DNA from 2 places in the Paraburkholderia sp. Clong3 genome. Region 2 is predicted to be linked to the other one. Evidence: riboswitches for the same ligand, from Rfam matches in the RefSeq annotation. Region 2 holds a riboswitch; the other holds the start of a gene.
What was found. A riboswitch is a leader RNA that binds a small molecule or an ion and turns the genes downstream of it on or off. The one in region 2 is predicted to bind cobalamin.

Region 1 (15,642 bases), on a different contig from region 2:
ATCCATGCAAGCCCCACCAGGTAGATGCTCAATTCGAAGATCTGCTGCGCGAAGCCGAGGCAATCGCCGGTATAGCCGCCGACGCGTCTGACGAAATAACGGCCCATCGCAAAGCGCAGCGCGAACAGCACAGCACACGTGAGCGCGGCAAAACGCCAGTCGGGCATGCCGGGGCCGTTCGGCCACAGCAGCCAGGGCAGCCCGAACAGCGCGGCGCACAGCAGCGCCGGCCCGCTCAAACGCTGCGCGACCGGCTTGGCTTTGCCGGCCGCGCGCACATAGTCGAGCGTGGCCAGGTAACTGATCGCGCACGCGCGGCTCGCGCCATGCGCCGCAAGCATCAGGCTTGCGGCACGCAGCGGTGGCAACGCCGCGAGCGTTTGCCACTTGATCGCCAGGGCGATCACGAGCGCGATGGCACCAAAAGCACCGATGCGCGAGTCTTGCATGATGCGCAACGCATCGTCGCGCGTATAGGCGCCACCGAACGCATCGATGCAATCGGCGAGACCGTCCTCGTGAAATGCGCCCGTGACCACGAGCGACGCGGCCATCGACAGCAGCACCGCGACACTCGCCGGAAACACGCGCAGCGCGGCCAGATAGACGAGCGCGCTGAAGCCGCCGACCAACACGCCGACGAGCGGAAAATAGCGCGCCGCGGCGTTCAGATAATGCGGCTCGAAGCCGACCCAGCGCGGCACGGGCACGCGCGTGAAGTAACCGAGCGCCGTGAAGAAATAGCGCACTTCCGCGAGCGGGTTCATGAACGTGGCGAGTGCAGGTTCACGGCGCTGCGGGCCGAGCTTCGCGTTATCGCGAAGCGCGTGCTCACGCGCGTCACGGTTCGCGATCGGCGACGCCCGCCGAATCGAAGCTGGCCATCTCGTTGACGAAGGCCACCGCCGCGCGCAGCAACGGCACCGCGAGCGCGGCGCCCGTGCCTTCGCCGAGCCGCATGTCGAGCGACAGCAGCGGCTGCGCGCCGAAATGATCGAGCATGCGCCGATGCCCGGCCTCGTTCGACGCATGCGCGAACACGCAGTACTCGCGCACGTCGGGCGAGAACGCATCGGCGACCAGCAGCGCGGACGTCGCGATGAAGCCATCGACGAGGATGGTCATGCGCGCCTCGGCGGCCGCCAGATACGCGCCCGCCATCATCGCGATTTCGAAGCCGCCGAAGGTCGCGAGCACGTCGAGCGGCGCGCGTGCATCCGCATGGCGCGCGAGCGCCGCCGCGAGCACGTTGCGCTTCTTCGCGAGTCCGGCATTGTCGAGACCCGTGCCGCGGCCGACGCAGTCGTCGATCGGCACACCGCACAGGCGGCTCATCAGACACGCGGCCGCCGAGGTGTTCGCGATGCCCATCTCGCCGAAGCCGATCACGTTCGTGCCGAGCGCCGCGTGATGACGCACGCGCGCGGCGCCCGCCTGCATCGCGGCGAGCACTTCGGCGTGCGTCATCGCGGCTTCGTGTGCGAAGTTGCGCGTGCCGGGCCCGACCGGAATGTCGACGAGTCGGTCCGTGGACGGCAGCGGCGTCGCGATGCCCGCGTTGACCACTTCGAGTTCGAGACCCGCGACGCGACTGAGCGCGTTGATCGCCGCGCCGCCCGCGATGAAGTTCGCGACCATCTGCGCGGTCACCGCTTGCGGATAGGGGCTCACGCCTTCGGCGGCGATGCCGTGGTCGCCCGCGAAAACGATCATCGCGGGACGCTGCACGGTGGGACGCGTACTACGCTGGATCAGGCCCATCTGGCGCGCGAGGGTTTCGAGCCGGCCGAGGCTGCCGGGCGGTTTGGTGCGCGTATCGATGATCCGCTGCAGCTCGGCGCGCAGCGTCTGATCGAGCGGCGCGACTTCGGGCAAACCGGCTGGGTGTGGGATGCGAGTCATAGGTGTGATCGAAACAAGGGATAGGAACGAATATCAGCCTGACTGTGCGTCATGGCCGGCAGGCGATTCGTGACGCGCGCGCGGCGCGGGTATCAGCGCCTCGTGCTCGCCGTCGCGAATCAGAATCAGCGGATAGCCGAACGCGCGGCTCGTCAACGCGGGCGTCAGCACATCGCGCGCTGGGCCCGCATACGCGCCGCCCGCGCCGTCGAGCAGCAACGCGTGCGTCGCGAAGCGGCGCGCGAGGTTCAGGTCGTGGCACGAGAACAGCACACTACGGCGCGGTTCGCGCGTCCATGCGACGAGCGCTTCGAGACAGTCGACCTGATGATGCAGGTCGAGATGCGACAACGGTTCGTCGAGCAGCAACAGCGGCGCGTCCTGGCACAGCACCGCCGCGAGGGCAACGCGCTGACGCTCGCCGCCCGATAGCGACAGCACGTCGCGCGCCGCAAAGTCCGCAAGGCCGAGCCGTTCGAGCGCCGCCCGCGCGGCCGCGCGATCCTCGTCGCGCTCCCAGCCCCAGCCGCCCAGATGCGGGAAGCGGTTCAGCAGCACGATGTCGAGCACGCTTGCGTTGAACGCATCGGCCGCGCTTTGCGGCATCAGCGCGCGGCGCCGTGCGAGCGGCAGCGGCTGCCAGCCGGCCACGCGCACGCCATCGAGTTCGACATGGCCCGCCGCCGGATGCAACAGCCCCGCCAGCGTCGATAGCAAGGTGGTCTTGCCCGCGCCGTTCGGCCCGGCGATGCACCAGATTTCGCCCGCATGGAACGTGTGCGTGAACGCGTCGAGCAAGGTGCGCGCACCGGCGCGCAACGTCAGGCGCTGCGTGCTCAGCATCGAACAGGTGGGGCTGGGTTTGGCTCGTATCATCGGCGGCGTTTGAGCAGCATCCACAGGAACACCGGTACGCCGACCAGCGACGTGACCACGCCGACCGGCAATTGCGCGGGCGCGATCACGGTCCGCGCGATCAGATCCGCGCCCATCACCGCGACACCGCCGCCAAGCGCGGCCGCCGGCAGCAGCATGCGCTGATCGTTGCCGAACGCGAGCCGCAACATGTGCGGCACGACGAGACCGACGAAGCCGATCGTGCCCGCGGTCGTCACCGCCGCGGCCGCCGCCAGCGACGCGACCAGGTACACACGCAAACGCAGCGGCATCACGGCGACGCCCAACGCCTGCGCGGCCGCGTCGCCGCGCAGCAACACGTTCAGACGCGGCGCGGCCGGCACGATCGCAAGCAGCACGAGCGCGAGCGCCATCAGCGCGGTCCACGGCAGTGCGCCGCCGTTGAGGTCGCCGGTGAGCCAGAACAGCATGCCGCGCAGACGGCTGTCGGGCGCGAGATTGAGCAGCAGCGTGATCAGCGCGCCCCACCCGGCCGCGATCACCGCGCCGGTCAATAGCAAACGGGGCGACGTGTCCTGCGGCTCGCCGCGCCATAGCTCGCGACGCGCGAGGCCGAGCACCAGCAGGATCGACACGAACGCACCCGCGAACGCGCTCGCATCGACGAGCCACCATGCGCCGCCCGCGATCATCGCAACGAGCGCGAACGTCGCCGCGCCGCCCGACACGCCGAGCACGTATGGCTCGGCCAGCGGATTGCGCAGCAGCACCTGCAGCAGCGCGCCGGCGAGCGCGAGCAACGCGCCGCACGCGAAGCCCGCGAGCGCGCGCGGCAAACGCAACGTACGCACGATTTCGCCGGCGAGATCGTCGCTGCCCGTGCCGCCGAACGTGTGCGTCGGCACGAGTGCCGCAAGCACGCGCGACGGCGCGAGCGGCACGCTGCCGAGCACCAGCGACGCGCCGAGCACCGCGACGGCGGCGAGCGCGAGCCCGAGCCAGATCGCGGCCGCGCGTTTCGCGTTCATCGGGCGCGGCGTCGCCATCGCGGCGCGCAGCGAAGCGGACGCGCGACTCATCCGCATGCGCTCACGCATGCGGCAACCCGGCGCGCGCGTCACTGCTGCTGCCAGCCGAGCGTGAGATACGCACCGCGTCGCGGCGAGTTATACGAGTAGGCCGTTTCATAATCCTTGTTGAACAGATTGTCGATTTGCGCACTGACGTACCACGCTTTGGTGACGTTGTAGCGCGCCGACAGATTCACGATGCCATAACCGCCGAGGTTGCCGGTGCTATCGGTGCGCGGACCGCTGACGATCCACTCGCCGCCCACCCGCCATCCACCGATGCTGCGGTTCACCGCGAACGCCCCGAACCGACGCGCGCGCCGCACGAGGTCGGTACCGTTGTCGAGATCGACCGGGTTCTGCAGCGTCACCGTTGCGCGCACGTCGGTCTTGCCGACATGACCGCTCCACGATCCCTCGAGTCCCTGCACCTTCGCATGGCCGACGTTCTCCGCGAGGTAGATGCCGGGGATCGTCTGCACGTAGTCGATCAGATTCGTATAGCGCGTCTGGAATGCGTTCAGACGCATCACGCCGAGCGCATCGGTCGCGTACTGCAAACCGGCTTCGACCGAATGACTGCGCTCGGGCTGGATCGACGGGTTGCCGCTGATCGGATAGTACAGATCGTCGAAGCTCGGCGCGCGGAACGCATCCGAATAGCTTGCGGTTACCTTCCAGCGCGACGTGATGTCGAATCCGTAGCCGAGATAGTAACTGTTCGCTCCACCGAAATCGGAGTACTGGTCGCGTCGCACGTTGGCCTGAATCTGGTTGCGGCCGAAGCGCGCGCTGTAGCCCGCGAAGACCGAATCGACGTGACGGTCGGGCGCGGCGAACGTGTCGGAGTCGAGCGTCTGGTCGAGATGCTCGTAGCCGAGTTGCAGCTTCTGGTTCGCGGCGAGCGCGAAATCGTTCTGCCACGTGTACTGGCGATTGTCGGTATCGAAGCGGCCGTTGTAGATGCCATTGGTGGTCGACACGCTGCGGTCGTCGCCCTCGGCGAGCGTGACGTGGGTGGTCCACCAGTCGGTCAGCTTGCCGTTCGCGAATACCGACACCTGACGCACCTTGCTATAGAGATTGTTCAGATCGGTGGGCTCGCCGTACGCATTGTCGTAGCTGTTGTCGTTGTTCGACTGGAAGTAGCTGACGCCCGCGTCCCACCTGTCGGTGAACTTGTGACGCAGCGACGCGCTGATGCTCTCGTTCAGATTGCCGTTTGCGTTCGGATTCGCGTTCGGCGCCTCGAGCGGATTGAGCGACGAAAAGCCGTCGTCCTTCGTGCGCGCGAGCGAGATGTTGAAGGTCGTGCGCCCGTCCTGATCGAGCGCGCCGTTCACGCCGGCCGTTTGCGTCTGCGTGCGATAGCTGCCGTAGCCGAGCGAAAAATTGAAACGCGGCGGATGATCGCCGCCGTCTTTCGTGAACACCTGCACGACGCCGCCGATCGCGCCCGAGCCATACAACGCCGACACGTTGCCGTTCACCACTTCGACGTGATCGACCTGATCGAGCGGAATCTGTGCGAGTTGAGCTGAGCCGAGACTCACCGAATCGACGCGCACGCCGTCGATCAGCAGCAGCGATTGCGTCGACGATGCGCCGCGCAGAAAGAGGCTCGTGGTCGAACCGGGGCCACCCGTGCGCGAGATTTGCGCGCCTGGCGCGAGTTGCAGCAGGCCGGGCAGATCGGTCGCGGTCGTGTCGGCGATGTCCTGCTGATCGAACCGCGTGGTCTGCGGGATCGCATCGCGCAACGCTTGCGGTCCGCGTTGCGCGGTCACGACGATCGGCGACAGCAGGTTGCCCGGCGCATCGGTGGAAGTGAGATTGGCCGCGTCGGCAACGTTTGCGGCGCTCGCAGCGGTTGCATCCGTCGCGGACGATGAAGACGCCGGCTCGGCGCTTTGCGCATGCACGACGAGCGGCAGGCTCGCGAACGCGAGCAGCGTTGCGCGGGCGATGGGGGACAGCATGGGATGACATTCCTGTGGATAGCGTGCGCGGCCTGCTTCCCCGCAGGCCGACGCGTCACGAGGCGCCCCCTTGTTTAGCGTTTTCGCGGGGGGACGTCCCTCTTTTCTGGCCGGTATCCGGGCTACGACACATCGATCCCGCCTTCCCACGCGTGACGCGCAGTGGCACACTCGCACGTTGAACTTCCAACCTTGCGACCAGGACCGACCTGCATGAGCACATCACATGCGGTCGCTTACCGTTGCGGGGGCAGCGCAGGTTCGCGCATCCGGTTTTGGCACCGCGCGCGCCCTGCTTCCCGTTTAACTGCGCGCGCCGAAAAGCGCGCGCGGGCACCAGAGTGCGGGAAGTTTAGGAGCGGCGTCGCGGGGCGTCAAGAAAGGTCGACCGGAGCGCAATCGGTTCTGTTGAATGCAGGTTATTGTCGGATGGATTGCCGGTTTTTATCTTATGGTCGACGACGCGACACCCAACGAACGTGCACGAAGCGATGCTGTTACGTCTCGAAACGAGACAATTGTCGGAACCTGTAATATTCCGCGCTAAAATGCGATGTCTTTAGAGGACGCAGCACATGCTCACCGAACTCGAATCACTCTCCCAGAACATCGGCAAGCTGATTGCGATCAGCCAGCGCCACAACGAAGCGCGGCTCGCGCTCGAAGAGCAACTCGCGCAAACGCGTGCCGAAGTGCAAGCCACGCATGCGGAACTCGCGCAATTGCGCGAAGAGCGCGACGCACTGCAGGCGGAACGCGACGCGCTGTCCGCCAAGATCGACGACGCTCAGGTGCGCCTGAATGCGATTCTCGAAAAATTGCCGCGCGCACGCGCGAGCAGCGAACCGGATAACCAGCTCGATCTGCTCGAGTCCGCCCGGCCCGAACACGAGGAAGCGGAAAGCGACGTGAGCCGACACGGAGAAAGCGCATGACCACCAAGCAGATCGAAGTATCGATTCTCGAAGTACCCTATCGTCTCGCCTGCTCGCCGGAAACGGAAGGCGCGCTGCTCGAGGCGGTCGCACGCGTCGACGCCGAGATGCAGAAAATCCGCAGCGGCAGCAGCGTGCGCGGCACCGATCGCATCGCGGTGATGGCTGCGCTGTCGCTGGCATCGGAACTGCTTAAGCTGCAAAGCAGCGTGCGACACGGAGAAGCATTTCCCGCTGAAGAAATCCGGCGTACAATGCAGCAAATGAACGAACAGCTAGGTACTGTGATCGAGCAGTACAGCTTGCAGTAAGCAGTAGTGGGCCGGTTTCGAACCGGTCACGTGTTGAACGGTTTGGGTTGTAGCTTCATCGGTTTAGCTTCCCTGCCTGGTTCGCCAAGGTCATACATTCCTTGAACCAATGCCATGTGCACGGTTGCGGAAATTTGTAGCACGGGTGTGCGCGTCACTCAGTCTGATGTACCCGAAGTGTTGCTAACTGCGACCAATTCTGAACCCTCGGTTCAGGATGCCGGCCTAGCGGCTAAGGCGGGGATCTTATCTGGAACGGCATCGGACTTCGGTTCGATGCCGTTTTTCTTTGGTCGTCGTTTTTTCGTTTGAGCGCCTTTTTCAGGGGCTTTTCCGTACGCGCCTGCTGTTGGAGCGCTTCGTTCAATCTCACACGCTCACTCCGATTCATGCGCTACTGGCTGATGAAGTCCGAACCGGACGAAGCAAGCATCGACGACCTCGCCAACGCACCTCATCGCACCTTGCCGTGGACCGGCGTACGCAACTATCAGGCGCGCAACTTCATGCGCGACGTGATGCAGGTCGGCGACGGCGTGCTCTTCTATCATTCGAGCTGTCCGGAGCCCGGCATCGCGGGCATCGCGGAGGTCTCGTCGACCGCGTATCCGGACCCTACGCAGTTCGATAAAAAGAGTCCGTACTACGACGCGAAATCGTCGCCGGAAACGCCGCGCTGGATGCTCGTCGAGGTCGTGTTCAAGAAGAAAATAGCGCTGATTCCGCTTGCCGCGCTGCGCGAGCATGCCGAATTGCAGGACATGCGCGTGCTCGCCAAAGGCAACCGCCTGTCGATCACGCCGGTGACCGAAGCCGAATGGCGCTTCATCACTAAACAGCTGGTTTAAGGGCGAACGCGCGACGCGGCACCTGTCGTGATCGCATCCAGGTCATCGTTTCCGATGCGGCGGCGAAGCACTAATTGGGGAACCAAGCGTCGGTAAAACGCGCCTAATCGGTCGACGAAAGCGTGAGCTCGAACCGGCCGCTCGACGGCAAGCCGATGCATTCGCCAGCGCATCCGTCAAACCGCGCGCCACACCCGGCGCTCGCGTCGAACGTGCACAACCTGTTCAAACAAGGATTCCAGTCATGACGACAAAAACCGCACGGTCCCTCGCACTTGCGCTCGCCTTGGGCGCGCCTGTGGCACTCGCACTGAACCCTGCGCCCGCTCGAGCGCAGACCATGATGCCGCAGCCTTCGGGCGTGCTGTCGCTGAATGCGCAGGCGAGCGCGGAAGTCCCGCAGGACGAAGTCGAAATCACGCTGTTTTACGAGCAGGAAGCGAGCGAGCCGTCGTCGCTGACGTCGACGCTGAACGAACGCGCCGACGCGGCATTGCAGAAAGCGCGCGGCGTCAGCGGCGTGACCGCGCGCTCGGGCGCTTTCTCGATCTTCCCGTCGACGGACCGCGACGGACGCATCTCGACGTGGCGCGGCCGCACGGAAGTCGTGCTCGAATCACGCGACTTCGCCGCGGCATCGAAGCTCGCCGGACAGATGGCATCGATCATGCAGGTTGGCAACGTGCGTTTCTCGCTGTCGCCGCAAGCGCAGCGCGCGGCCGAACAGCGGCTCAGCGGCGAGGCGATCAAATCGTTTCGCGAGCAGGCCGCGGCGTCCTCGCAGGCGTTCGGCTTTAGCGGCTATTCGATCCGCGAGGTCAACGTCAATCACAGCGGCGTGATGCCGCGTCCGATGATGATGATGAGCGCACGCGCGATGGGCGCCGACGCGAAGAGCGCGCCGCTGTCGCTCGAAGGCGGCACGTCGACGGTGACGGTCAATGTGTCGGGGTCGGTGCAGATGAAGTGACGCGCAAGCGCAAGCCCAAACAGAAAACGCCACGGCATCCATCGATGCCGTGGCGTTTTTTCATGCAACACTCGCTACGCTAGCCGAGCGCCGCTCAGTTCGCGCCAACCGCCTGCGCCTGCTCGCGACGCCCACGGCGATACGCCCACACCATCAAGCCGATGCCTGCGAGAATCATGGGCAGCGACAGCCATTGACCCATCGACAGCCCCATCGCGAGCAGGCCGAGGAAATCGTCCGGCTCGCGCGCGAATTCGACCGTGAAGCGCGCCAGGCCGTAGCCGATCAGGAACATCGCGGAAATCGCGCCGAGCGGCTTCGGTTTGCGCGAGAAAAAGATCAGCACGAAGAACAGCGCCACGCCTTCGAGCGCGATCTCGTACAGCTCCGACGGATGTCGCGGCAGCATGTGATATTGCGCGAACACTTCGTTCAGATGCCATTGCGCGGCCAGTTGCGGATGCGCGGCGAGCCATGTGGCGTCGTCAGGCGCGGCGCCGGGAAACAGCATCGCCCACGGCGCGGACGGATCGGTCACGCGGCCCCACAGCTCGCCGTTGATGAAGTTGCCGAGGCGCCCCGCCGCGAGGCCCGTGGGCACCATCGGCGCGACGAAGTCGGTGACTTGCAGCCACGAGCGCTTGCGCTGATAAGCGAACAGCATCATCGCGATCGTCACGCCGAGAAAGCCGCCGTGAAACGACATGCCGCCTTCCCAGACCTTGAAGATGTCGAGCGGATGCGCGAAATAAAAGCTCGCCTTGTAGAACAGCACATAGCCGAGCCGGCCGCCGAGGATCGTACCTAGCACGCCGTAGAACAGCATGTCGTCGATATCCTTCGCGGTCCAGCCTTGCGCGGCGACGTACGGCAGCCGCAGCCGCAGCCGGGCGACGACGATCGCCGCGACGAACGCGACGAGGTACATCAAGCCATACCAGCGCACGGCGAGCGGCCCCAGATGGATGGCGACAGGGTCGAAATTGGGGTGAATGAGCATCGTGTAGTTATGGGCAGTTCAGGTTCGAAAGCAGTTTTTACAGGGAATCAGAAGCGGGATCTAGACACGCGACGCGACGCTCGCCACATGCGCGCGCACGATGTCGATGAAGCCCGCCAGCACCGGGCTGACCTCGTCGCTGCGCCAGACGAGGCCCGTCTCGATCGCGGGCACCGACTCGGACAGCGGCCGGTACACGACGCCCGTGCGCCGCAGGTTACGCAACGATTGCGGCACCAGCGCGACGCCCATGCCGGCCGACACGAGACTCACGATGGTCTGCATCTGGATCGCCTCCTGGCCGATCCGTGGCGCGAGGCCCGCAACGCCGTAGCAATCCATAATGATGTCATAAAAGCCTGGCGCGAGACGCCTTGGGAAGATCACGAGCGGCGCGTCGGCGACATCGCGCAGGCTGACGGGCATGTCGAGCCATTCGGCGGCGGGGTCTTCGGCGGCGCTGCCCTTGCCGTTTGCGTTCACGCTGCCCCGCAAGCCTTGCGCCATCTCCGTCGACATCGCGATCACGAGCGGCTCGCGCGCGATCGGCAGCCACGACAGCTGCGCCGCATGCCGCGACGGCAGCGGCGCGATCACCAGACCCGCGTCGATACGCCCGGCCACCAGTTCCTCGACCTGCACGTCGCTAGTCGCCTCGGTCAGTTCGAGCCGCACGCGCGGATGCCGCGCGCCGAAATCGCGCAGCAGCAGCGGCAGCAGGCCGTAATCCGCAGTCGACACGAACGCGAGCGACAGCACGCCCGCCTCGCCGCGCGCGAGGCTCTGCGCGAGCGGCCTGAGCCCTTCCGCGGCCGCGAGCAGCCGCTGCACCTCCGGCAACAGATCGGCGCCGACCGCCGTCAACTCGACCGAGCGCTTGGTGCGCGCGAACAGCTCGACGCCGAGCGTCTCCTCGAGCGCGCGGATCGCCTGCGACAGCGGCGGCTGCGTCATCGACAGACGCGCGGCCGCGCGCCCGAAGTGCTTTTCCTCGGCGACGGTGACGAAATAGCGCAACTGACGCAGGTCGGGGATCGTCGGCAGCATGATTAATATATTTTACGACCTGAACAACCGCGAATAATACACACGACGCGTGTCACGCAAAACCGCCGGTTTGCACGGTCTGGCGGAACTACACTGAACGGATGCGCGCGCGGACGCCGCCGCGCGCTTTCATCAGAACAGCCAGACTGGAGCTCCCCATGGCCTACAACCGTCGTTCGAAGAACATCACGCAAGGCATCGCGCGTTCACCGAATCGCTCGATGTACTACGCGCTCGGCTACCAGAAGGAGGATTTCGACAAGCCGATGATCGGCGTCGCCAACGGCCACTCGACGATTACGCCGTGCAACGCCGGCCTGCAGCGTCTCGCCGACGCGGCCGTCACCGCGATCAGGCGCGCCGACGCGAACCCGCAGACCTTCGGCACGCCGACGATCTCGGACGGCATGTCGATGGGCACCGAGGGCATGAAGTACTCGCTCGTGTCGCGCGAGGTGATCGCCGATTGCATCGAGACCTGCGTGCAAGGGCAATGGATGGACGGCGTGGTCGTGATCGGCGGCTGCGACAAGAACATGCCGGGCGGCATGATCGGCCTCGCGCGCATGAACGTGCCGGGCATCTACGTGTACGGCGGCACGATCCGGCCGGGCAACTGGAAAGGCACCGATCTGACGATCGTGTCGTCGTTCGAGGCGGTCGGCGAATTCACGGCGGGCCGCATGTCGCAGGAGGATTTCGAGGGCATCGAGAAAAATGCGTGCCCGTCGACCGGTTCGTGCGGCGGCATGTACACGGCCAATACGATGAGCTCGTCGTTCGAGGCGCTCGGCATGTCGCTCATGTATTCGTCGACGATGGCGAATCCCGACCAGGAGAAGGTCGACTCGGCCGCCGAATCGGCGCGTGTGCTCGTCGAAGCCGTCAAGAAGGATCTGAAGCCGCGCGACATCATCACGAAGCAGTCGATCGAAAACGCGGTTGCTTTGATCATGGCGACCGGCGGCTCGACCAACGCGGTGCTGCACTACCTGGCGATCGCGCACGCGGCCGAGATCGAATGGACGATCGAGGACTTCGAGCGCATGCGCAAAAAAGTGCCGGTGATCTGCAACCTGAAGCCGTCCGGCCAGTACGTCGCCACCGATCTGCACAAGGCGGGCGGCATTCCGCAGGTGCTGAAGATCCTGCTCGACGCCGGGCTTCTGCACGGCGATTGCATGACGATCACCGGCAAAACGATCGCCGAGGAGTTGAAGGACGTACCAGCCAAGCCGCGCAGCGATCAGCAGGTGATCTTCCCGATCGACAAGGCGCTCTACGCCGAAGGCCATCTCGCGATCCTGAAGGGCAATCTGGCCGAAGACGGCGCGGTCGCCAAGATCACCGGGCTCAAGAACCCGGTCATCACGGGCCCGGCGCGCGTATTCGACGACGAGCAGAGCGCGCTCGAGGCGATCCTCGCCGACAAGATCGTCGCCGGCGACGTCGTCGTGCTGCGCTATCTTGGCCCGAAGGGCGGCCCCGGCATGCCGGAAATGCTCGCGCCGACCTCGGCGATCATCGGCAAGGGGCTCGGCGAATCGGTCGGGCTCATCACCGACGGCCGCTTCTCGGGCGGCACCTGGGGCATGGTGGTTGGGCACGTCGCACCGGAGGCGTTCGTCGGCGGCACGATCGCGCTCGTGCAGGAAGGCGATTCGATCACGATCGACGCGCACCGGCTGCTGCTGCAACTGAACATCGACGATGCCGAGCTGCAGCGCCGCCGCGCCGCATGGCAGGCGCCGAAACCGCGCTACACACGCGGCGTGATGGCCAAGTATTTCGCGCTCGCGCAGCCGGCGAATCGAGGGGCGGTGACGGGGTAATGACCGCGGCCGGCGTGGCCCGCCCCGACAGGGATAACCCGCCGCCACGTTACGCGAAAACGCAAGGGGCGCACGAAAATCCGTGCGCCCCATTGCTCTTATAATGCGTGCACCACGAGCCGGGCATCTGCACTGGCGGAGACCATAATGAAATCGATGTCGTACGCAGCCGTGGCAGCCACTGTTGCGCTCGCCGCCGCATTGAGCGCCGCCAGTCCCGCAGCCCGAGCCGAAACAGCCGGGCTCGCGCTCGCCCAGCAGAAGAACTGCATGAGCTGCCACTCGGTCACTCGCCCGTTCATGGGGCCGGCGCTGCACGACGTTGCAGCCCGCTATGCGGGACGCAACGACGCCGCCTCCTATCTGAAGCGCAAGATCCTCGATGGCGGCACCGGCGTATGGGGAACCGTGCCGATGCCCGCGAACACGCAACTGACGCCCGATCAGGCGGCCACGCTGGCGGCTTGGGTGCTGACGCTCAAATAACGGCGCTCTCAGGTCACCGCGGCGTCAACGCGAGCGCCGCGCGATTTCTTCTTCCACCGCTTCACGTACCCAGTCGGTCATCTCGGCTTCGAGCGTCTGCGCGACCTCGCGCGTGATCTGGCTCACGAGCAGACTGGTGTGCTGCTGCACTGCATCACGGCAGCGCGCCTCGATGATGCCGCGCCCCTCGCCCGTCAGAAAACGCTGGAAGCGTCCGTGCAAACGTGCGGCGAGCGCGTCGGCATCGAGTGTGGGCTGAGCGGGAGCGGCTTCGTGCGCGCCTTCATGGTCGATATCCGGCGGCACGGTCGCGCCGGCTTCGAGCGGTATGAAGGGCTCGGTACGATCGAACACGCCGGGCGACACCTCCACGTCCTCATGCAAGTCGTCATGCCCATGTCGCACATGAATGCCGTGATGCGGCCGTGCGTGTTTTCTCGGGTGCGTGTGATCAGCCACGTGTGGCTGATGAAGCTCGGTCTGCGCGAGGGGCTCATGCTCCGCCGCATGCGGGGCCTCTCGCGTCGGCATCGGCTCCGGCACGAGCACGGGCTCCGGCGAACTCAGTTGCTCGGGCGTGGGCACCGGTTGGGGCGCGAGTACCGGCTCGGGCGCCAGCGTCGGGTCGGCTCGATGCGCGGGCGGTGGCACGAACGCGGGCTCCGTGCGGGAAGCGGGCTCGGGCACCGCCGCCGGTTGCGCGACGGCTGGGCTTGCGGGCTCGGCACCCGGCTGGGATGCAGGCGCGGCGGCATCGGTCGACGCCTCGCGCGCGCGGCCCGGCACGAGGACCTCGTTCAGGACCGGAATCGAATTGTCGTGGGGATCGGACACGTGCGCTCTCCGTGTTTGAGTCGAAGCCAGGGCAGGCGGTCCGCATGCCGCGTTCCTCGCGGCCATGACGCGCAGCGCAACGAACTAGCCGCCCTGCTTGTAGTTGTTCAAAGCATAGCCGCGATCGCGATAGAAGCGATAGCGCTCGCGGCCCGCAGCGAGTTCCTCGTGTGCGTTACCGACCACTTCGAGCAATCTTTCGAAGCGCGCGAACTGCGCCGGCACCGTTGCGCCCAGATTGAGCAGCACCTGATGATGCGGCACGTCGTCGAGATTCGTGGCCAGCACGACGGGCGTGTCGGTGGCAAGCGGCGCGCCCGCCATGCAGTGCGGCACGAAGTCGAGCGGCGAGAAGGTCCACAGCATTTCGTCGAAGGCGCGCAGGCGCGCGGGCTCGGCCAGCACGACGAGCGGCTGGCCCGCCAGATACGCCTTGCGCACGAGGCGGCACGCGTACAGCAGCGAATCGCCGACGTTCGAGTGAAAGTCGATTCTCGTCATCGGCCGCTCCGCGCCGCTTGCCGCGCGCCGTGCGCGCGCTTACCGCACTGCGTCATTGGCCGGCGCGGTCGATCAGGAACTGCGCGAGCAGCGGTACCGGACGGCCCGTCGCGCCCTTCGCAGTGCCGCTCTTCCACGCGGTGCCGGCGATGTCGAGATGCGCCCACGGGTACGAATCCGTGAAACGCGACAGAAAGCACGCGGCCGTCACGCTGCCCGCCGGACGCCCGCCGATATTCGCGACGTCTGCGAAGTTCGACTTCAGCTGGTCCTGGTACTCGTCGTCGAGCGGCAGGCGCCATGCCGGGTCGGCCGCTTCGCGCGACGCGTCGAGCAGTTCTCCGGCGAGCGCGTCGTCCTTCGAGAACAGGCCGCTGTTGTGATGGCCGAGCGCGATGATGCAGGCGCCCGTCAGCGTCGCGATGTCGATGACCGCGGCCGGCTTGAAGCGCTCCGCGTAGGTGAGCGCGTCGCACAGAATCAGGCGGCCCTCGGCGTCGGTGTTCAGCACCTCGATCGTGAGGCCCTTCATGCTGGTGACGATGTCGCCCGGCTTGGTGGCCGTGCCCGACGGCATGTTCTCGACGGCCGGAATGATGCCGACCACGTTGATCTTCAGGCCCATCTCGGCGACCGCGCGCAGCGTGCCGAGCACCGAGCCCGCGCCGCACATGTCGTATTTCATCTCGTCCATGCCCTCGCCCGGCTTCAGCGAGATGCCGCCCGTGTCGAACGTGACGCCCTTGCCGACCAGCACGACCGGCGCGGCCTTCGCGGCGGCGCCCTGGTACTGCAGCACGATGAACTGCGCCGGCTCGACCGCGCCCGCGGTGACCGACAGGAACGAGCCCATCTTCAGCGCTTCACACTGTTTCTCGCCGAGCACCTCGACCTTCAGCTTCCAGTCTTTCGCGAGCTTCTTCGCGGTGTTCGCCAGATAGGTCGGCGTGCAGACGTTGCTCGGCAGATTGCCGAGCTCGCGCGTCAGGTCCATGCCGTTGGCGAGCGCGCCGCCCTGCCTGGCGGCGAGCTTGGCGGCCTTCTCGTCACCGGTGTTGACGCTGAACAC
Region 2 (15,642 bases):
TTGCCGATGCGCCCTTCGCTCATCGGATAGTTGGCGAGAATCAACGCGACTTTCTTGTCGGCGTTATCGAGCGAACGCAAACGGCACCAGCGCCGGCTCAGCTCGGCGAGAAAGCGCACCCGTTCGAGGTCGGGCTGATAGCGGACCACGTCGACCTGCGTATGCGCACAGCGATACGCGAGCCCCTTGAAGCTGATCGCGCGCGTGATGATGCGCCCGTCCACTTCGGGCAGCGCGATATGCATGGCGATGTCGCGCGAATTGAGGCCGTGGTTGTCCTTCAGCCAGTCTTCGCGATTGCCGCCGCTCAGGATTACCTGGAACACCGGCGCGTCGCCGGCGAGCGCGAGCGGCTCCGGATCGTCGATCGCGGAAGCGGCGAACGCGGTCGTGTTCAGCACGAGCGCGACACCATGTTGCGCGCACAGCGACTGCACGACATCGCGGCTCACCGCATCCTTCAGCGACGTAATCGCGAGCGGCAGCGGATTGAGCCCTTGCGCTTCGAGCGCGTCGATCAGCGCATCGAACACCGCGGTATTGGCGGCCTGCAGATGCGCCTTGTAGAACAGAATCGCGACGACCGGCGCGTCTTGCCGCCAACGCGCCTGCCAGTCGGCGACGATGGGGATATCGCGCTCGGGGTGATACAACGACGCGGCCGGCAACGCGCGCGGCGGATCGGGTTCGCGCCCCCAGTCGAGCGCGCGATACGCGATGCAGCGCAAAAACGCCTCGGCGTTCTGCGGACCGCCCTCGCGCAGATAGCGCCACAGCTGCTGACACAACTCCGCGCTCGCGGTGCTGCGCGCGAGCAGGTTCGGGTCTTCCTGCAGATCGCCGGAAAACATCGCGAGTGTTTGCTGTTTGCGCTGCGCGAGCGCGACCACCTGCTCGATGCCGTACGGCCAATACGTTTCGCCGCCGAGATGATCGACGACGACCACGCGCGCATGCCGCAACACGTCGTCCAGATAGAAATCGACCGAGGCAGGCTGACGCAGATACGTGACGTTCGCGAGCCGCACGCTCGGAAAGCCGTCGCCGAGACGCGGCACGACGCTCGCGAGCAGCGACAGCGTGGTGTCGGCGGAACTGAGCACGACGATCTCGGCGGGCTGCTGATCGATGCGGATCACGCCCTGCGTATCGTCGACGAAGCCGCCCGGCGTCGTGCGCAGCAGATGCATGCTGGTGCGCCCGTTTATGCCGTCGCGTTCGACGTCGCGCCGAGCGCCGCGTCGAACGCCTGTTGCAGCGCGTGCTGGTCGAGGTCTGCACCGATCAGCACGAAGCGGCTCAACGCGCCGTCGCCATTTTCACCCGCTTGCCAGCGCCGGTCGAAGTAGCTGTCGAAGCGCCGGCCCACGCCCTGGATCACGAGACGCATCGCCGCGCCCTGCAGTGCCGCGAAGCCTTTGACACGGTAAATCGTGTGGGTTTCGACGAGCGTCTGCAAGGCGGCGAGCGCCGCGTCGCGCGACGGTACCGATGCCTGCACGACGACCGAATCGAATTCATCGTGGTGATGATCGGGGTCGTCGGCGGAACCGTGGTGGTCATGACGCAGGTGGATCGTCTCTTCCGACGCCGCTTCGAGGCCCAGCAGCGTATGCAGGTCGAGCCGCCCCTGCTGCGCGCGCACGATCTTCACCTGCGGCGGAATCTCCGCGCGGATCGCGGCTTCGACCTCGTGCTGCCGCGCGTCGTCGATCAGATCGGTCTTGTTCAGAATCACCAGATCGGCCGCCGACAACTGGTCTTCGAACAGCTCGTGCAGCGGCGACTCGTGATCGAGATTCGGATCGGCCTTGCGCTGTGCATCGACGGCGAGCGGGTTATCGGCGAACTGGCCGCTCGCGGCGGCCGGGCCGTCCACCACCGTCAGCACCGCGTCGACCGTGAAGCCATTGCGGATCTGCGGCCAGTTGAACGCCTGCACGAGCGGCTTCGGCAACGCCAGGCCCGACGTTTCGATCAGCACGTGATCGAGTTCATCGCGGCGCTCCGCGAGCTTTTCCATCACCGGGAAAAATTCTTCCTGCACGGTGCAGCACAAACAACCGTTCGCGAGTTCATACAATTGCCCTTCGGTCTCGACGCCGTTTTCATCGCAACCGATGCCGCAGCCCTTGAGGATTTCGCCGTCGATGCCGAGCTCGCCGAACTCGTTGACGATCACCGCGATGCGCTTGCCGCCCGCATGCTGAAGAATGTGCCGCAGCAGCGTGGTTTTGCCGCTGCCGAGAAAGCCCGTGACGATCGTGACGGGGATCTTGCGCAATTGAGTTTGCATCGTGAGGTCCATCCCTTGGCGTTGATCGGTATGCCGGAAAGTCCGCGCGTGGGTCCGCGTCGGCTGGCGAATGGAGCGAATGAAGCACGCGCAGCAGTACCAGCGATCACCAGACACGGGGACGAACGACGGCATGGCCGCGACAACGGAAATACAGAAAGCGGAACTGAGGTCATGAACGCGCCGCCGCATCCCCGCGGCGGTCGTTCTGCTTCTTTGGGCCGGTATCCGGGCTGGCGAAAGCGCCGCTTCCCCTTCCCGGCCGAGTGGTTTCTCGTCCAGTGGTGAAATGTCCACGCGACCTTGCGCGAGGACATCGAAGCCGGCACTGCGGTGCCCGGCTATCAAGCCGGAACCGCTTTTCGCTTACCGTTGCGGGGACAGCACAGGTTAGCCGCTCCAGAGCAGGTGGCTCCCTGTTTCCCGTTTAACTGCATGCGCACGAGCGCGCACGCGAGCACCCAAAGTGCGTGCGAGTGTAGGCCCGGGGACTTGCGCAGTCAAGCAACGCACCGACCCGGAAAGCGCCGCCGAGGCTTATCCGGCAAGGCGCCATGTGCTATCGTATGCGCGCGTTTGGTGCCCGCACATGCGCTCGCGTGTGCAGTTAAACGGGAAACAGGCAGCGCCTCGCGCGTTCAACCTGTGCTGTCCCCGCAACGGTAAACGACCTGCGGCGCGCGATTCGATTCGCCTTCGATTCCGACGTGCCGCGCATGCGTTTTTTGATGCCACTGTCCCGCGAATCCACAAACCGGGACGGGAAGGCGAAGCGCATGAGGCCGCCAGCCCGGATACCGGCCAGACGCGGAGGCGGTGCCGCATTGCATCCGTGCATCACGTGGCGCCGCCGGCCGCCGGAATCCGCGGGGAACGGATGTGAAGGCGTAGCAGCGCGGCATCGCGCGTGCCCGGATTCGCAGTTGCGCATGACCTCTATATTCACCGCCGCGCGCGCTGTCGCACGCCGCTTCTCTTCTTCCATCACCGCATGGCGCGCGCCATGCACGCCGCGATGACGCGCGCCTGGCTGATCGGCGCCGGTCCCGGCGACGTCGAACTGATCACGCTGAAGGCCACCCGCGCGCTCGCGCAGGCCGATGTCGTGCTCGTCGACGATCTGGTGAATCCCGACGTGCTGCAGTTCGCGCGCACCGACGCGCAAGTCGTGTACGTCGGCAAACGCGGCGGCCATCCGTCGACGCCGCAAGCCGACATCGTCGCGCAAATGCTCGGGCATCTGCGCGCGGGGCGCAGCGTCGCGCGGCTCAAGGGCGGCGATCCGTTCGTGTTCGGCCGCGGCGGCGAAGAGTTGCAGGCACTACAGGCCGCGGGTAGCGAAGTCGACGTGATCAACGGCATCACGGCCGGCATCGCGGCGCCCGCGGCGCTCGGTATCGCAGTCACGCATCGTGATCACGCGCAGGGCGTCGTGTTCGTCACCGGCCACGGCGCCGGCGGCAGTGGTGAACCGGACTGGGCCGCGCTCGCCGCGACGCGCATGACGCTGGTGATCTATATGGGCATGCGCCGGCTCGGCGAGATCGCCCGCGAATTGCTCGCGGCCGGCATGTCCGCCGACACGCCGTGCGCGGCGATCGAGTCAGCGACGCGGCCTGAGCAGCGTCATGTGCTCGCGCCGCTTCGCGAGTTCGCCGAGGCGGTGGCGCGCGCGGGGCTCGGCTCGCCGGCGATCGTCGTGATCGGCGGTGTGGCGTCGCTCGCACTGGCGCGTCATGCGGCCAAACGCGAGGCCGGCGTTGCTCACGAACTGGCAGCGAGCGCGACAAGACACGGACTCGGACGCGCGATCAAAACGCTGAGCGTCGGCATCGGTTGCCGCTTGCACAGCGAAGCCGCTGAGATCGAAGCCGCCGTCCGCGCAGCGCTCGGATCGAATGCCTTCGAGCAGATCCGCGCGATCGCGACGATCGACACCAAAGCCAACGAAGCCGGTCTGCTCGAATTCTGCTCACGTCATCAGCTGCCGCTGCAACTGTTCAGCCGCGAGCAGATCGCCGCGGTACCGGTCGCGTCGCCGTCGGCGGCGGCACACGCGCATCTCGGCGTCGATGGTGTGTGCGAGCCGTGCGCGCTGCTGGCGGCAACGGCGCCGGACTCCACCACAACCGCGCAAAACGCGCGTCTGATCGTACGCAAGACCGCGCACGCCGGCATCACGGTGGCGATCGCAGCGGCGAACAACGCTGCCCTTAGCGACGCGACCCCATCCCATCCCGCCTCTCAAAACCAGGACCCCCGATGAAAACCGATCCGGAATCACATCAACGCATGACCGAACGCCGCCGCGAAGGCCACGAAAAGAAGCAGGCCAGCGCGACCGTCGAAAAAGGCCTGCTGATCGTCAACACCGGCACCGGCAAGGGCAAGAGCACGGCCGCGTTCGGCATGGCCGTGCGGGTGCTCGGCCACGGCATGCGGCTCGGCGTCGTGCAGTTCATCAAGGGCGCGCTGCATACGTCGGAGCGCGATTTCCTCGGCGCGATCGCGCAATGCGATTTCGTCACGATGGGCGACGGCTACACGTGGAACACGCAGAACCGCGAGGCCGACATGGCGACCGCGCGCAAAGGCTGGAACGAAGCGCGGCGGATGATCGAAAGCGGCGACTACCAGATGGTGATCCTCGACGAGCTGAACACCGTGCTGAAGTACGAATACCTGCCGCTCGACGAAGTGCTCGCGGTGATCAACGCGCGTGCGCCGATGTTGCACGTCGTCGTGACCGGACGCCATGCGCCGGACGCGCTGATCGAAGCCGCCGACCTCGTCACCGAAATGCGCGCGATCAAGCATCCGTATCGCGAGCAAGGTGTGAAGGCGCAGCGCGGCGTGGAGTTCTGAGCGATGTCGGCGTCCCCCAACGGGGCTTGGTCCGGGGCGCCCCCCAAGGGGAGTTGCTCCGCGGCGTGCCCCCAGGGGACTTGCTCCGCGGCGTGCCCCGCGCTGTTCATCAGCGCGCCCGCGTCGGGACAAGGCAAAACCACGATCACCGCCGGTCTCGCGCGCTATCACCGGCGGCTCGGACGTCGCGTGCGCGTGTTCAAGACCGGACCGGATTTTCTCGATCCGATGATCCTCGCGCGCGCGAGCGGCGCGCCGGTGCTGTCGCTCGATCTGTGGATGGTCGGCGAGAGCGCATGCCGCAACCTGCTCGCGCGGGCGGCGCAAGAAGCCGATCTGATCCTGATCGAAGGCGTGATGGGCCTGTTCGACGGCACGCCGAGCAGCGCCGATCTGGCGACCACGTTCGGCGTGCCGGTGCTCGCGGTGATTTCCGCGCAGGCGATGGCGCAGACCTTCGGCGCGCTCGCATTCGGCCTTGCGCGCTTCAGGCCGCAACTGCCGTTCCACGGCGTGCTCGCGAATCGCGTCGGCTCCGCCCGGCACGCGCAGATGCTGCAGGAAGCGCTGCCGCCCGGGTTGCGCTGGTGCGGCCACCTCGCCGCGAGCGACGAGATCACACTGCCCGACCGCCACCTCGGCCTGCACCAGGCCGATGAAATCGACGATCTCGAAGCGCGCCTCGAACGCGCGGCGGATACGCTCGCGTCGACCGCGCTCGCCGAACTGCCGCCGCCGGTCGATTTCGGCGTGCCCTCGCCCGAAGTGCTGCCGCGTCTGCTCGAAGGCAAGCACATCGCGATCGCGCGCGACGCCGCGTTCTCGTTCATCTATCCGGCCAACGTCGCGCTGCTCGAAGCGCTCGGCGCGCGGCTCAGCTATTTCTCGCCGCTTGCCGACGAAGCGTTGCCCGCCGGCACGCACGCGCTCTATCTGCCGGGCGGCTACCCCGAGCTGCATCTGGCGACGCTCGCGGGCAACTCGACCAGCGCAGCATCGATCCGAGCGCACGTCGAGGCGGACAAACCGCTGGTCGCCGAGTGCGGCGGCATGCTCTATCTGCTCGACACGCTGACCGACGCGCAAGGCACTAGCACGCCGATGCTGGGCCTGCTGCCCGGTCACGCGACGATGCAAACGCGCTTCACGTCGCTCGGCATGCAGCAGATCGATGGCGTCCACGGCACGCTGACCGGCCACACGTTCCACTACTCGAAGCTCGCGACGCCGCTAGCGCCGCAGCGCTTCGCCACGCGCGCGCACAGCGACGCGCGCGGCGAAGCGGTGTTCCGCGTGGGCCCGATTGTGGCAACCTATATGCACGCTTACTGGCCCTCCAACCCGGCTTTCACGGCCGCCCTCTTTCATGGCGAAACCTTTTGACGACTCCGAGCGCGATGCGGTCTATCGCGCGATTTACGAACGCCGCGACATGCGCCACTTCGTGCCCGATCCGGTCGATCCGGCGGTGCTGCGGCGTCTGCTCGACGCGGCGCATCACGCGCCGAGCGTCGGCTACATGCAGCCGTGGCGGATCGTGCGCATCACCGACGCGGCGCTGCGCACGGGCTTGCGCGACATCGTCGAGCGCGAACGGCTCGCCACCGCCGACGCGCTCGGCAAGCGCCGCGACGAGTTCATGAAGCTGAAGGTGGAAGGCATGCGCGAATGCGCGGAGCTGCTGGTGATCGCGTTGATGGACGGGCGCGAGCGACACGTCTTCGGCCGTCGCACGCTGCCGGAGATGGATCTCGCGTCGGTCGCGTGCGCGATCCAGAACATGTGGCTCGCCGCGCGCGCGGAAGGACTCGGGCTTGGTTGGGTGTCGCTATTCGATGTCGACGCGGTGCACGAGCTACTGGAGATGCCGGAAGGCGCGCGGCCGGTCGCGATTCTGTGCCTCGGCCACGTCGCTGCCTTCTATAGCGAGCCGATGCTCGAAACGGAGCGCTGGGCGAGCCGTCTGCCGCTCGCCGATTGCGTGTTCGAAAACCGCTGGCCGCGAGACGAGCCGGCGCAGGAATAACTGATACTCGCGGCCCCGGCGATCCGAGGCTGTGTTTTAACGCTGCAGCGGCTCCATCGAGTCGACGTTCGGCACACCGCTCGTCTTGTCGATGCTGAGCTTCACACGCCAGTCGGCCGGCGCATCGAACGGCAGCTTCGCGAGCGCGGTTTTCACGAGCAACGGCAGTGCATGCAGCGGGTCCGCATCGCGATCCATGAACACCGCGCCGACCTTGTAGCGCTCGGCGCCGCTCGCGTAGTCGAAAAAGCGCAGCGTCAGCGCGTGCTGATACTTGTGCCCAAACAGCAGCGCGCCTGGACCGTCGCTGCCCGCGCCGCAATCGGCGGGCGCGCAATCCTCACCGCCGATGCCGATCGACGCCGGCCGCGTGCTGTACGCGATCGACAGCAGATAATGCGCGGGCTTTCCCGCCGTATCGACGAACCCGTGTTTCGCCAACTCGTCGCGCAACAGCTTTTCGACTTGAGGATGGTCGACGCTGTCGTCCTGCGGCTGCGTGCGCGCGAGCGAATAGGTCTGCTCGCCTTGCAGCGCAACGGCGCGGTCGGCGCCGTTAGCGGAGACGGTGTGCACGTCGGCGCTCAGGCCCGCGCAAGCGGCGAGGCTCGCCGCGGCCAGCGCGGCACAGAGGTGAGCGATCTTTGCCATTTTTTGTTTTCTCTCTAGTACATCGAATACATCAAACGCGCATCAGACGCGCGGTGCGATCGATTCGTCGAGGGGCGCGTCGTCGAGCGCGGGCAGCCAGATCGTGAAGGCCGTCCCCTCGCCGGGCGCGCTGACGACTTCGACGCTGCCACCATGGCGCGTGACGACGGTTTTGACGAACGCCATGCCGAGTCCCGCCCCACCCACTTCCGGCCGCTCCGCCTCGTGAAAACGGCGAAAGCGCTCGAACAATCCCGCTTGCTGCTCCTCAGGAATGCCATAGCCCTGGTCGCGGATCGTGCACGACACGCGCGGCGCCTCGCTGCCCGCGCGCTTTGCCGCTGGCTGGCCAGTGAAGCTGCACACGATGCGCGTGTCGGGCGGACTGTACTTGACCGCGTTGTTCAGGATATTGACGAGCGCGCGTGTCATCAGCGAGCGGTCGGCACAGATCCAGGGATCGTCGTCGGCGTCGTCGCCGGATTCCGTATGCAGCGCGATGCGCTTCGCATGCGCCTGCGGCCAGACCTCGTCGCTCGCATCGATGACGAGTTCGGTCAGACTCAGCGGCTCGAGCACATAGGCCTGCGATTCGGCGCGGGCCAGTTGGACGAAGTCGTCGGCAAGCGTGAGCGCGCGTTGCGCGTAGCGTTCGATGCGCTCCAGCACGCTGCGCGCGAGCGCAGGCTCGGTCCGCGCGCGCTCGATCTCGACCAGCGCAATGATCGACGCCTGCGGCGAGCGCATGTCGTGCGACAGCAGCCGCAGCGCGTCTTCGCGCTGACGCTCGGCCGCATGGAGCGCCGACACGTCGACGAGACCGGCGATCCAGCCGGTCGTCTCGCCCTGCGCGTTGGTGCAGGTCGCATAGCGCAGCAGATGGTCGCGCTCGTTCGCGTCGCGCACCTCGACGCCCTGCGCCATCAGCGCCGCGAACTCGCCGCGCGTCGGATCGAGCAGCGCCGGCCAGTGCGCGTGCGCGGACAGATTGCGCTCGTGGTCCGTGGCCGCACCGGTGTCGATCGTCTTCACGAGCGTGAGGCCGCCGAGCACGCTCTGCATCGGCTGGCCTTCGGGCATCGGCGCGCCTAGCCGAGCGAAATGCGCTTTCGCCGCGTGATTCGCGATCAGCACGACGCCGGCCACGTCGCTGACGAGAATCGGCTCCGGCACGCTATCGAGGCTGTCCCACACGAAGCGCTTCATGTCCTGCACCCGTTGCGCGGCCTGCGCCATCAGCGCCATGTGCTGCGCGAGCACGTCGCCGCCGAATTCGCGGCGGCGCTTCGGCGTCTCGGGCAGCAGATGCGGCTCGTCGGCGAGACGTTGCAGTTCGCCGCGCAGATACGCCATCGTCATTTCGAGGCGTCGCCAGTTCCAGATCGGATAGACGATCACGACGCCGAGGATCGCCGGCACCGGCGAGATCCACAGCCTGCCGCCGTACAGCAGCAGCGCGCTGCCGGTCGCGGCGAGCAGCACCAGCGCGCCGGTCAGCAACAACGAGCGGCGCGGCGACAGCACGAGGAAGCCGGCGAGCAGCGCGGCGAGCGGCCCGAGCGCCGCCGCGAACACGATCCACAGCGCGACCGGCTGGATCTCGCGGCCGCTCAGCAGCGTGTCGAGCACGTTCGCGTGGATGTAGACGCCGGGCAGCGGACCGAGCTCGCCCGATACCGGTGTCGCGAAGCGGTCGTACAGACCCGACGCCGTCACGCCGATCACGACGATGCGCCCGCGCAACTGATCGGCCGGCACCTTGCCGGCGAGCACGTCGGCGAAACTGAGCTTTCGGTAGTTCGCGGCGTTCGGGCCGAACGGAATCAGGAAGCGCTCTTCGCCGCCGTCGTCGCTGCCGCGTGCGGGCTCGTTCGAGGGGCGCGGCGGCCTGCCGCCGCGCAGATGCAGCTTGCCGTGTTCGACCGCGTCGGCGACGAGCACCGTCAGTTGCGGCCAGCGCGAGCGCTCGTCGCCCTGGAAGCGCGCGACGCTGCGCACGATGCCGTCGCTGTCCACTTCGAAATTGATATGACCGAGCCCGGCAGCAGCCTGCGCGAGCGGCGCGACGGGTTCATCGACGGTGCGCTTGCCGCTCGCATCGGGCGGCGTCAGCAGCACGGGCAGATAGGTCGGGCTCAGCGCAATTGCGTGGGCGAGCTGGACGTCGTCGACATTGGGCTCGGTGAACAGTACGTCGTAGATCACCGCGGCGGGTTTGGCCGCGGCGATCTGCTCGAGCAGCCGGGCGTGCACGCTGCGCGGCCATGGCCAGCGGCCGAGTGCGTCGATGCTCGCGTTGTCGATCTCGACGACGACGATGTCGGACAGCCGCGGCTGCTCGCGCAGCTTCAGAAACTGGTCGTACACCAGCAGATCGATGCCGGCGCCGACGCGCCCGAACGACGTCAGCAGGATCACCACGAGACCGAGACAGCCAACGCTGACCCACTCGATCAGAAAGCGCCGGCCCGCCCGCCGTCCGAGACGGGCGCGCGGATCGAGGCTCATTCGCGTAGAAGTGGCGGGCACGGGACGATGTAGTCGGGAACGGGAGGACGGACCGGCCAGCAGGCCGGCCCCGAGAATCTACCAGCGTCAGCGCGCAAGCGTAAAGGACCGGACCGGACTGCTCTTTTCGTAGAAGCGGCCGTTGTCGAACTGCTCGGCGACGATCGTCCAGTAGTAGACGCCCGGGGGCAGATCGCTGATCACGAGTTCGCCGCCCGGCAGATCGGGGCGATCGATTACCGGATGGCTCAGTTCGGCCGTGTTCGCGAGCAGGAAGCGGAAACGGGTCGGCACGTTGCTGCGGCTGACGAACCAGCGGAACTCGTAGTCGCGGCTACCCGCGCGCTGCGCGGCCGAAGCGTCCAGCCCCAACTGGCGGCGCTCGAACGCATACACGTTCGGCAGGCCGTCGAGACCGTTGCTATCGGTCGACGCGACGCGCACGAAGTACGTGCCGTCGGGCAGATCGCCGAAGTCGGCATGCGGCGCGCTCACGCGCAGGTCTCGCACCAGGTCCAGTTGATCGGCGTCGTGCGAAATCTGCAGCCGATAGCCGACCGCGTGCTCGGCCGGGTTGACGTCGAACGCGACGCTCTTGCCGTCCTGCACGCTCGCCGGCCGCGCGAGCGCGGGTGCGGGCAACAGCTGGACCGGACTGCCGACCGCGCCGCCCGAGTGCGTGACGTTGCCGAAGCTTGCCTCGACCAGCTGCTCGGACGCCTGCAACGGCCTGCCTGGCGCCGGCGCGGCGCTCTGGCCATGCTGCGCGGCCGGATCGACGCCGACCGCGCCGTCGAGCACCGCCACCGCGGTGGTTTGCGTGTCGCCGTCGTAATCGACGCGGAAACGCGTGCCGCGCACCCCGGCGACCACCGAAGGCGAACGGATCTGGAAGCGATCATCGCGTCGCTTCGCATGCGTGACCTGGCTCTCGACCTCGCCGGCGCGCAGTTCAAAGACGCGATCGGCGACGCCGGTCAGCGTGACGTGCCGCAGTCTCTCGATATTGAGTTCGCCGTTCTGCGCGACCGTCACGTATGAGCCGCCCGGCAGTTCGAGCGTCGCGAACCCGTTCGCGCCGGTGCGCAAGCGATCGCCTTCGGCCAGCGTTTCACCGGTTTTCAGCGGCAGATAGGGGCTCGAGTCGAACGCGTGCTCGACCGGACCGCTGGTCGCGACCACGCGAGCCGTGTCCCGATCCTGGCGCAGCCTTCGGGACGGCAAACGCAGCACGATGCCGGCCGCCATGCGGCGCGGCGCGGGCACGTGATTGAGGCTGCTCAACAGCGCCCAGTCGGTCGGATCGGCCATGTAGCGGGCGGCGATGTCATACAGCGTGTCGCCCTCGTGCGTCGTGTACGAAGCGTAGACCGGCGACGCCTTCGCTCCGGTCTTGCCGCGCGCGGGCTGCGCGTGCGCGAGCGCGCTCCAGCCGGTCGCGCCCGTTGCAATCAGACAGGCCGCGGCAAGCCACGCGGCGGCGCGGCGGCCGGGCATGGCGGCGCTGCCCGATGCCGCCCCATCCACGCAGACCGTCACGCTTCCCCCGCGTCTTCAGTGGGTTCGTCGTCGGCGGCCGGTGGGGTGTCGGCTTCGATCCGCTCGAGGCGGTAGCCATAGCCGTAGATCGGCGTGAGCCGATAACCGTGCTCGGGGCGCAGACCGAGCTTGCTGCGCAACATCGACACATGAGTGTCCATCGTGCGCGACGGGATGTCCGTGGCCTGCTTCCAGATCACGTCGAGAATGTGTGCGCGCGACAACGGCCGGCTCATATGCTGGAACAGCAGCAGCGCGAGTTCGAACTCTTTCTGCGTGACGGAGACCGGGGTGCCGCGGACCACGACGTGCTTGACGCTCAGGTCGAACTCGAAGTCGCCGAATACTTCCCTCGTTGCCGGCGGCTTCAGGTAATACGCGCGCCGCAGCAGCGAACCAACCCGCGCGAGCAGCACGGCGCCCGACACGGGCTTGACGAGATAGTCGTCGGCACCGGTATTCAGAATCGAAGTGATGTCGGTTTCGCGGCCGCGGCTCGTCATGAACAGCACCGGCAGGCGCTCGGACAGGCTTTCGCGCACCCAGCGAAGCACTTCTTCGCCGGACATGTCGGGAACATTCCAGTCGAGCACGAGCAGATCGAACGTCTGACGACGCAACTGGCGCACGAGTTCGCGCCCTGCGCCATACGCGTGACAGACGTGTCCAGCGGCGGACAGCGTTTGACACACAAGGTCGGCCTGAGCCGAATCATCATCGAGGACTGCAATTCTCATAACACCCCACAACGCAACAGCGCCTTCATGGCTGATGGCCGATATACCGGCTGACGACCGGGATGACGGCGCAGCACCGCCGATCCGGCTTCCCAAAAAATTCCGGCTGTTACTTTCTGATTAATGGTCCCTCGCCGTACCCCGCCATGACGCTGCTTTCATGAAACAGAAATCAGCGCATAAATGTAATTTCCATAGCGATTATGCAGGGCAGATCATGATAATCGAAAACCTTCTTTCTTCCCGTTTGCCGTGTACCGGCAATCCGTCGCGAAAACCCTAATCAGAAACGGCTGACGCGCTTTTCAGGTTTTTCTGGTCTGCCAACACTAGCCGGCGCCGGAAGGAAGTGACACTGCGGACGGAAGATCCTTGCTGGAGCGGCTTTTTGACCACGCTCGCTTATCGGTTTTAAGATTCCTTTCAGGTACTCTTATTTAACAATTGCGTGTTCAGTATAAGAATAATCTCAAAATAAATCGTTTAAACATTGTTAGATTTTGTCCCGGTCGAGTTGTCATTCGAGGCAGTCGGCTTGACTGCTTCACATTGTTGGCCGAGCGATGACGCGCTGCGAGACGGACCGTCAGCGGGTGATGCGCAGCGTTAGGGCCGCGGCAAAAAAAATGCGGCGCTGCCCCTGTCGAAGCAACGCCGCCCATAAACACTACACACGCTCGCCGGGGTCTAACCGCACGAGTAACGTCACGTTAGCCCGCGGAAAAGCCGTGCTCAAGATGAAAGAACTTCCTTTGTAACCGTTGGCGAAGTAGTTATTACGCGCCGCACCAGCGCGCGCGACGCGCAAGTCCTACACAGCGCGACTTCGAAATTGGTATGAGTTGAAGGCTCCGTCGACGGTAATTTACATACACAGACGCTTTGTTACAGTGTGGCCCCCATTGGCGTTGCTGCGGCGCGTCAGATTTCCCCTTGCGTGTCTGCGTGGCCCGTCTGCGTTGCCTCGTTCGGTCGCTTGCTCGCGCGTTCAACGCGCGCCTTCGATGTCCGGCATCGGCGCGAACAGCGCGTCGAGATCGTCGTCCGAGAACTTTGCGGCGCCGGCCGCATCTTCCGCGAGAATGCTGTCGGCGAGCCCGGCCTTGTGCTCCTGCAACGCGACGATCTTTTCCTCGATGCTGCCGGCCGCGATCAACTTGTACACGAATACCGGCTTGTCCTGTCCCAGCCGATGCGCGCGGTCGGTCGCCTGGTTCTCGGCGGCCGGGTTCCACCACGGGTCGTAGTGGATCACCGTGTCGGCGGCGGTCAGGTTCAGCCCCACGCCGCCGGCCTTCAGGCTGATCAGGAACAGCGGCACCTCGCCCTGCTGGAACCGCTCGACCGGGCTCACGCGATCGGCCGTGTCGCCCGTCAGCATGACGTACGGGATCGCGGCTTCGTCGAGCGCCTCGGCGATCAACGCGAGCATGCCGGTGAACTGCGAGAACAGCAGCACGCGGCGTCCCTCCTCGATCAGCTCGGGCAGCATCGACAGCAGCAGATCGAGCTTGGCCGAGCGCATCGCGCGCTCGCCGCCGCCCGTGGCAGCGCCGTCCGCGATACCGCTGGCGGTGCGCACGAGCCGTGGATCGCAGCACACCTGGCGCAGCTTCAGCAACGCATCGAGCACGATGATGTGGCTGCGCGCGAGCCCCTGCGCGCTGACCGCCGCGCGCACCTTCTGCTGCATCGCGGTGCGCACGGTTTCGTACAGGTCGCGCTGCGCGCCTTCGAGATCGACCGGACACACGATCGTCGTCTTCGGCGGCAGCTCCTTCGCGACCTCGTCCTTGCGACGGCGCAGCATGAACGGCCGGATGCGGCGCGCGAGCAACGCGCGGCGCACGTCGTCGCCGTTCTTTTCGATCGGATTGCGCCAGCGTCGCGTGAAGTCCTTCTGGCTGCCGAGAAAGCCCGGCAGCAAAAAATCGAATTGCGACCACAGCTCGCCGAGATGATTCTCGAGCGGCGTGCCCGTCAGGCCCAGCCGATGCCGCGCCCGCAAGCCGCGAATCGCCTGGGCGGCTTTGGTGGTCGCGTTCTTCACGTACTGCGCCTCATCGAGAATCAGCAGATGATAGTCGTGCTCGGCGAGCACCTTCTGATCGCGCCACAACAGCGCATAAGTGGTCAGGATCAGCTCGGCTTCGCCGATCTGCTGGAAACGCTCCTTTCTGTGCGGCCCGTTCAGCACCAGCACTTTCAGCTCCGGCGCAAAGCGGCGCGCTTCCTCGCGCCAGTTGTGCACGAGCGTGGTCGGCACGACGATCAGCGCGGGATGCGTGAGCCGCCCCGCTTCCTTCTCGGCGAGAACGTGCGCGAGCGTCTGCACGGTTTTGCCGAGGCCCATGTCGTCGGCGAGCACGCCGGCCAGATCCTGCTCGCGCAGGAACTGCATCCAGTTCAGGCCCTGGTGCTGGTACCCGCGCAGCTCGGCCTTCAGCCCGCGCGGCACCGGCACTTCGCGCAGGCCCGGACCGGCTTGCAGACGGCGTGCGAGCTCGCGGATCGAATCGTCGCCGCTGAACTGCCAGCGGCCGGTGTCGTGCAGCGCATCGAGGCGACCCGCATCGACCGCGGGCACGCGCAGAGGCGCGCCTTCGGCAAGCGCGCCGCCGAGCGAATCGAACAGATCGACCAGCACGCGCACCACCGGCTTCAGACGATCGGCGCGCAACCGCAGGCGCTTGTTCTCCTCGGTCTTCAGCTCGATCGGCTCGTCGTCTCGAATACGCTCCAGCGCGCCAGAGAGCCAGCGCCGGTCGCGCCGGAACAGATCGGCCAGCAGCGGTTCGAGCCGCACGTTGCGCTCGCCGACGCGAATGCCCATCTCCAGATCGAACCAGCCGTCGCCGGCCTGCTGCGCGGTGCCGTCGATCGCGTCGATCTCGATCACGTTGTAGCGGAACTCGGGCGCCATCGTCACGCGCCAGCCCTTCGCGACCAGATCCGGCACCGCGTCGTTGACGAACCCGGACCACGCGTCGGTGTCGGGCAGACCGAGCATCGTGTCGGGC

Region 1: linked by a shared signal. The riboswitch ahead of OKW30_RS14525 (TonB-dependent receptor domain-containing protein) and the one ahead of cobA (uroporphyrinogen-III C-methyltransferase) in region 2 are both predicted to bind cobalamin.

What each region holds. Positions count from the first base shown of each region.
Region 1 is NZ_JBNDMH010000002.1:2,240,249-2,255,890, forward strand. It holds gene OKW30_RS14505 (adenosylcobinamide-GDP ribazoletransferase) at 1-767, opposite strand, end outside; gene cobC (alpha-ribazole phosphatase) at 1-6, opposite strand, end outside; gene cobT (nicotinate-nucleotide--dimethylbenzimidazole phosphoribosyltransferase) at 841-1,902, opposite strand; gene OKW30_RS14515 (ABC transporter ATP-binding protein) at 1,936-2,778, opposite strand; gene OKW30_RS14520 (FecCD family ABC transporter permease) at 2,775-3,839, opposite strand; gene OKW30_RS14525 (TonB-dependent receptor domain-containing protein) at 3,878-5,809, opposite strand; cobalamin riboswitch at 5,901-6,165, opposite strand; gene OKW30_RS14530 (ATPase) at 6,385-6,744, shown strand; gene OKW30_RS14535 (cell division protein ZapA) at 6,741-7,055, shown strand; RNA gene ssrS (6S RNA) at 7,122-7,303, shown strand; gene OKW30_RS14545 (EVE domain-containing protein) at 7,445-7,903, shown strand; gene OKW30_RS14550 (SIMPL domain-containing protein) at 8,148-8,873, shown strand; gene lgt (prolipoprotein diacylglyceryl transferase) at 8,968-9,873, opposite strand; gene OKW30_RS14560 (LysR family transcriptional regulator) at 9,934-10,920, opposite strand; gene ilvD (dihydroxy-acid dehydratase) at 11,079-12,752, shown strand; gene OKW30_RS14570 (c-type cytochrome) at 12,900-13,238, shown strand; gene OKW30_RS14575 (DUF2486 family protein) at 13,263-14,072, opposite strand; gene OKW30_RS14580 (DNA polymerase III subunit chi) at 14,157-14,573, opposite strand; gene OKW30_RS14585 (leucyl aminopeptidase) at 14,626-15,642, opposite strand, start outside.
Region 2 is NZ_JBNDMH010000003.1:1,700,292-1,715,933, reverse strand. It holds gene cobN (cobaltochelatase subunit CobN) at 1-1,190, opposite strand, end outside; gene cobW (cobalamin biosynthesis protein CobW) at 1,205-2,296, opposite strand; cobalamin riboswitch at 2,499-2,776, opposite strand; cobalamin riboswitch at 2,857-3,116, shown strand; gene cobA (uroporphyrinogen-III C-methyltransferase) at 3,312-4,562, shown strand; gene cobO (cob(I)yrinic acid a,c-diamide adenosyltransferase) at 4,559-5,161, shown strand; gene OKW30_RS31260 (cobyrinate a,c-diamide synthase) at 5,165-6,544, shown strand; gene bluB (5,6-dimethylbenzimidazole synthase) at 6,528-7,187, shown strand; gene OKW30_RS31250 (DUF4136 domain-containing protein) at 7,224-7,838, opposite strand; gene OKW30_RS31245 (CHASE2 domain-containing protein) at 7,881-10,367, opposite strand; gene OKW30_RS31240 (FecR domain-containing protein) at 10,434-11,885, opposite strand; gene OKW30_RS31235 (response regulator transcription factor) at 11,882-12,622, opposite strand; gene OKW30_RS31230 (SNF2-related protein) at 13,611-15,642, opposite strand, start outside.